2 linked regions of the Noviherbaspirillum saxi genome follow. The protein of the gene in region 1 interacts with the protein of each later gene in a pairwise test. Links are inferred from orthologs where the notes say so. Each region holds a gene or a part of one and is shown on either strand. Other genes may lie near its edges. The genes, in order: ftsZ and D3871_RS02420.

Region 1 (3,192 bases):
TCGTCAAGTGCGTGCGCCGCTGCGGTCTTGAAGTATCCGACCTGATCCTGCACCCGATGGCATCGGCCGACGCGGTGCTGACGCCGGATGAAAAGGAACTGGGCGTGGTGTTGATCGACATCGGCGGCGGCACCACCGATGTCGCGATCTTCACCGAAGGCGCGATCCGCCACACTGCGGTCATTCCGATCGCGGGCGACCAGATCACCAACGACATCGCGATGGCCTTGCGCACGCCGACGGCGGAAGCCGAGGAAATCAAGCTGCGCTACGGCGTCGCCAAGCAGGTGCTGGCGGATCCGGGCGAATCGCTGGAAGTGCCGGGACTGGGCGATCGCGGTTCGCGCAGCCTGTCGCGCCAGGCGCTGGCGGCGGTGATCGAGCCGCGCGTCGAAGAATTGTTTGCGCTCGTGCATCAGGTGGTGCGCGAGTCGGGCTATGAAGAAGTGCTGTCGTCAGGACTGGTACTGACGGGCGGCTCGGCAATGATGCCGGGCATGGTAGAGCTGGCGGAAGACATCTTCCTCAAGCCGGCGCGTTTGGGTGTACCCGAGTACAGCGGCCAGTTGGCGGATGTCGTACGCAGCCCCCGCTATTCCACCGTGCTCGGTTTGTTGCTGGAAGCAAAAAAGCAGTACTTGCGCGGCCATATCGTCACCCGCCAGGATGGTTCGGTGAAAGCGGTATGGCAACGCATGAAAGAGTGGTTCCTGGGTAATTTCTAAAATCAAAAATCGTCATTTGCAAAGAACGCAGTTTGCAGTTGCTAGTCGCCACACCGCGTGGTGACTAACGACTGAAAACTGCATCATCATCTAAGGGAGTCATCATGGAAATCGATATGATCGATAACGCAAACCTGGGCACGGTGATCAAGGTGGTCGGTGTTGGCGGCGCGGGCGGCAATGCAGTGCAACACATGATCAATAAGGGCGTGTCCGGCGTGGAATTCATCGCCGCAAATACCGACGCGCAAGCATTGGCGACTTCAAAGGCCAACAACGTCATCCAGATCGGCGAAACCGGCCTGGGCGCCGGCATGAAGCCGGAAGTGGGCCGCAAGCTGGCCGAAGAATCGCGCACGCGCATCGTTGATGCACTGCGCGGCGCGCACATGGTGTTCATCGCAGCCGGAATGGGCGGCGGCACCGGCACCGGCGCCGCACCGATCGTGGCCGAAGTGGCGAAGGAACTGGGCGCGCTGACTGTTGCAGTCGTGTCCAAGCCTTTCTCCTACGAAGGCGCGAAGTGCATGGAAATCGCCGACGAAGGCCTGGAAGCATTGTCCCAGCACGTCGATTCGCTGATCGTCATCCTCAACGAAAAGCTCGAAGAGATTTACGAAGACGACAGCATGATCGAATGGCTGCAGCATGCCGACGACGTGCTCAACAACGCGGTGGCTGGCATCGCCGAAATCATCAATGTGCCGGGTCACATCAACGTTGACTTCAATGACGTCAAGACCATCATGGGCGAGCAGGGCAAGGCAATGATGGGTACGGCAACCGCGTCCGGCGTCGACCGTGCACGTATTGCGGCCGAGCAGGCCGTCGCATCGCCGCTGCTCGACGGCATCGACCTGTCCGGTGCGCGCGGTGTGCTGGTCAATGTCACTGCCAGCCGTGGCTTGAAGGGTAAGGAAATCAAGGAAGTCATGGCGACGGTCCGTGCTTTCGCCGCGCCGGACGCGTCGATTGCGCAGGGCATCGCCTACGACGACTCCATGGGCGACGATATCCGCGTCACCGTGGTCGCCACCGGCCTGGGCCGCTCGCGCAAGAACGTGCAGCTGGTCCAGACACCGGTCCTGCGCACAGGCACGCACAACGAGCCGATCATGCAGAGCACCGGCATGATGAATCACGGTTCGGCCCAGCCTGGCGGTTCCTTCGAAGGCTTGAGCAAGCCGGCGGTATGGCGTCGCGAATCCGCGTCGGATACCGTGCGCGCGCTGGAAAAGAATGGCATGGAAACCTATGACATTCCGGCCTTCCTGCGCAAGCAGGCGGACTGAGTCGAAATAGCCGGCGTATACTTGCGCCGGTGCAGAAAAGGCAATAACAAGGCATACTGCGGTCTGTACGCCGCGCCCCTCGTGAAAACGGGCGGCGCGGCGTTTTTATTGGCGTTAGCGCCATGGCAATACCGCCACATCACATCAAATACGAGGACACATCATGACCATCAAGATCGGTGATCGCCTGCCGGAAGGCTCCCTTTCAGAATTTATCGAAGTCGAATCGGAAGGCTGCTCACTCGGCCCGAATACCTTCAACGTCAGCGAGCTGACCAAGGGCAAGAATATTGCCATTTTCGGATTGCCGGGCGCGTACACACCGACCTGTTCCGCCAAACATGTGCCGGGTTATATCCAGCATGCGGCTGATCTAAAAGCCAAGGGCGTGGATGAAATCTGGTGCGTTTCGGTGAACGATGCTTTCGTGATGGGTGCCTGGGGGCGTGATCAGAAGGCTACCGGTACCGTGCGCATGATGGCAGACGGGAATGCGGCGTTTTCGAAGGCGCTGGGCTTGGATGCGGACTTCAGCAAGTTTGGTATGGGGACGCGGTCGCAGCGGTATTCGATGCTGGTGGAAGATGGGGTGGTGAAGCAGCTGAATGTGGAGCATGCGGGGAAGTTTGAGGTTTCGAATGCTGAGACGTTGTTGGGGCAGTTGGGGTAAGGTTTTCGCTCTTCGGTAATTCGGTTCTTTTCGTTCTTCGGACGGGCTAGCCGGGACTGGCCCCGGCGGGCCACTTACTTTCTTTGCTTCGCCAAAGAAAGTAAGCAAAGAAAGGCGACCGGCGCTCGCAGCCCTTCGGGTCCCCGCCGGTGTGCATACGCAAGCGGGAAGCGAAACAAACTCGCCTGCGGCTTAGACAGGTTTCGCTTCTTTATCCGCTTGCGTATGCACACCGGCGGCTGCTCACAGCGGGAAAGGCTGACACCCATCCCCACCCTGACCCTCCCCTTGAAGGGGAGGGAATCATGCGTTCTTTACATTTCAACCGTAGTCAGAAATACCCGTATTTCCACCTGTTGAATTTATAAAGTAAAGGACAGCACAGTTCCCTCCCCTTCAAGGGGAGGGTCAGGGTGGGGATGGGGTGCAGGCAGTTCCCTTGTAGCGACGCCAAAAGAGTGCCGTTCAAAACGGATAAGAAGCGCAGTTGTCTGGGCCCGCGGAG
Region 2 (3,160 bases), 250 kb from region 1 along the record:
CAGGTTTGGCTGCAGCAGGTTCAGCAATTGTCGCAGGCGTTGCGGAATGCGCCGCAGGAGCTGGCTTGGGTGCATCTTTCGCCACATCCTTGACGGCTTCCAGCGCTTTCTTCTTGCTGGCTTTGTCTTTCTTGTCTCTCGCCTCTTCCGGCGCGGGCCGCTCCGGGAAATTGCTTTCAGTAAGCAGGATCAGCAACTGGCGGTTGCGATCCACACCGGCTACCGGCAGGCAATTGATGCGGGCAAAGGCATCGGAAGATTTGCTTTCTACCTGGGTCACCTTGGCGACGGCCAAGCCCGCCGGATAGATGCCGTCGATACCCGAGGTGATCAGCATATCGCCGCTCTTGATGTCGGCATTGGCGGGCATGAAGCGCAGATCGAGCGCACCGGAATGGCCTTGTCCATAAGCGATGCTGCGCAAACCGGTGCGCACCACCTGAACCGGAATGGCCTGATCCTTGTCGGTCAGCAGCGTGATCTCGGAAGTAAACGGAAAGACACGGGTGACCTGACCGACCACGCCCACATCATCGATCACCGGCTGTCCCGGCCGTACGCCGTGCCGGCTGCCGCGGTCAAGCACGACCTTGCGGGTGAACGCATCGCGCGCGTCGTACAGGATTTCGCTCATGATCGACTTGACCGGCAAGCGTTCGTTCGCATCGAGCAGGCGGCGCAGCTGTGCGTTTTCGGCGGCAAGCTGCTGCACCTGCTGCAGCGTATGCGCATTGGCGACCTGCTCCTGCTTGAGCTTGTTGTTTTCGCGTTGCACCGAGGACAGCGACGAAAAATAGTCGCCGACCATATAGACCGCATCGCGCGGGAGCAGCGCCACGACTTGCAGCGGGTAGAGACCGGTACCGACCAGCTGGCGGATCATGCCGAGCGTATGCAAGCGCGAATCGGCAATCAGCAGGACCAGTGCAATCAGGGAGAAGAACCCCACTTTGGCGCGCGCGGAGGCGCCTTGCTTGAAGAGTGGCGGTGGACTGTATTCCATCAGGGGCTAACTATATTCCGGGAATGTGACTGGGATATCGGTCCGCCTGGCGCGCCCGGTATTGACCGCCGGGCGCGCGTGCATTGTGTATTACTCGTAGGAGAAGATGGAGCCGAGCTTGTCCATCCGCTCGAGCGCCATGCCGGAACCGCGCACCACGCAGGTCAGCGGATCTTCGGCGACGATGACCGGCAGTCCGGTCTCTTCCATCAGCAGACGGTCCAGGTCACGCAGCAGCGCGCCGCCGCCGGTCAGCATCATGCCTTTTTCGGCAATGTCCGCACCGAGCTCCGGCGGCGTCTGTTCCAGCGCGTTCTTGACGGCGGAGACGATGTTGTTGAGCGGATCGGTCAATGCTTCGAGGATCTCGTTGCTGGAAATCGTGAAGGAGCGCGGAATGCCTTCGGACAGGTTGCGGCCCTTGACTTCCATTTCTTTGACTTCGGAACCGGGGAAGGCGGAACCGATTTCCTTTTTGATCGCTTCGGCGGTCTGCTCGCCGATCAGCATGCCGTAGTTGCGACGGATGTAATTCACGATCGCTTCATCGAACTTGTCACCGCCGACACGGACCGAACCCTTGTACACCATGCCGCCCAGCGAGATGATGCCGACCTCTGTCGTGCCGCCACCGATGTCGACCACCATCGAACCGGTTGCCTCGGAGACCGGCAAGCCGGCGCCAATCGCGGCGGCCATCGGCTCTTCGATCAGGTACACCTGAGATGCGCCCGCGCCCAGTGCGGATTCGCGAATCGCGCGGCGTTCGACCTGGGTCGAACCGCAGGGGACGCAGATGATGATGCGAGGAGAAGGCTTGAACAGTTTGGAATCATGGACCATGCGGATGAACTGCTTGAGCATCTGCTCGGTCACCGTGAAGTCAGCGATCACGCCATCCTTCATGGGACGGATCGCTTCGATATTGCCTGGAACTTTGCCCAGCATCTGCTTGGCTTCCTTGCCGACCGCCTGGATGGTTTTCTTGCCATTCGGGCCACCCTGCTGGCGAATCGCCACGACCGACGGCTCGTCCAGCACGATACCCATGTTACGCACGTAGATCAGCGTATTGGCGGTGCCCAGATCGATTGCCAGGTCGTTAGAAAAATAACTGCGTAAAAATCCAAACATGTAGTGTCCTGATGCGCAACAATGGCGCGCTTAACATTGGTGGTGAAAATCCGGGTAACCTTTGCGGTTTACTACACTGGGCCGGCAAGGTCTTAACCCGTCATTCTACCTTATAATTTAACCGAAATTAGTCGAGGGAAACTCCAAAAATGTGGTCCGGATACACGCTTTATCGGCCCTTTTGACAAGTTTTTGCCAGAACTAAAACACATTTGTTTTCTGAAAATACCGACCGACAACGGTCCGTTCCAACTACATAATCATGTCACTCGACCTCAACGACGTTAAGCGCCTCGCCCGTCTCGCGCAACTCGATCTGGATGAAGCCCAGGCCGGCAAAACCCTAGCCAAGCTCAATGGCATCTTCGATCTCGTGGAGCAGATGCGCGCAGTCGATACCAGCGGCGTCGAACCTCTGAATCATCCGATTGCCGCCTATCAGGACAATGTTGCATTACGTCTGCGCGAAGATCAGGTATCCGAGCCAAACCGCCGTGACGATTACCAGGAGGTCGCGCCGGCAACGCAGGACGGTCTGTACCTCGTGCCCAAAGTCATCGAATAACCTCTTGTCGGAATATCTACTGGTCCATTCGGGACCGGCCGCACACCTTATGCATACCAAGACCCTAAAAGAACTTTCCGCATTGCTGCATGCAAAACAGGTTTCCGCCACTGAACTGGCGAGGCTGTTCCTTGACCGCATCAAACAAAGCGACCTGAACGCCTTCATCCACGTCGATGAAAACCTGACACTGCAGCAGGCTGCGGAATCGGATGCGCGCATTGCCAAAAATGACACGACACCGCTAACCGGCATTCCCATCGCGCACAAGGACATCTTCGTTACGCGCGGCTGGCGTTCCACCGCCGGCTCGAAGATGCTCGCAAATTACGCCAGCCCCTTCGATGCAACTGTGGTCCAACAGTTCCGCACAGCAGGTATGGTCACGCTGGGAAAACTCAATTGTGATGAATTCGCCATGGGTTCTTCCAACGAGAACTCTTTCTTCGGCCCGGTGA

What was found.
Region 2: the proteins of ftsZ (region 1) and D3871_RS02420 interact in binary tests that used the Escherichia coli proteins (3 or more experiments, as listed by UniProt). The link is inferred for Noviherbaspirillum saxi from one-to-one orthologs.

The regions. Positions count from the first base shown.
Region 1 is NZ_QYUO01000001.1:751,713-754,904, forward strand. What follows is about bases 53-2,923. They hold ftsZ (cell division protein FtsZ), read left to right. Parts: upstream 53-829; coding sequence 830-2,017; downstream 2,018-2,923. Other genes in these bases: ftsA (cell division protein FtsA), read left to right, coding at 53-725; D3871_RS03685 (peroxiredoxin), read left to right, coding at 2,181-2,687. In the rest of the region: more of ftsA, read left to right, coding at 1-52. UniProt on the Escherichia coli protein: Essential cell division protein that forms a contractile ring structure (Z ring) at the future cell division site. The regulation of the ring assembly controls the timing and the location of cell division.
Region 2 is NZ_QYUO01000001.1:498,665-501,824, reverse strand. What follows is about bases 116-2,954. They hold D3871_RS02420 (rod shape-determining protein), read right to left. Parts: upstream 2,138-2,954; coding sequence 1,094-2,137; downstream 116-1,093. Other genes in these bases: gatA (Asp-tRNA(Asn)/Glu-tRNA(Gln) amidotransferase subunit GatA), read left to right, coding at 2,752-2,954; gatC (Asp-tRNA(Asn)/Glu-tRNA(Gln) amidotransferase subunit GatC), read left to right, coding at 2,400-2,702; mreC (rod shape-determining protein MreC), read right to left, coding at 116-1,003. In the rest of the region: more of mreC, read right to left, coding at 1-115; more of gatA, read left to right, coding at 2,955-3,160. UniProt on the Escherichia coli protein: Forms membrane-associated dynamic filaments that are essential for cell shape determination. Acts by regulating cell wall synthesis and cell elongation, and thus cell shape.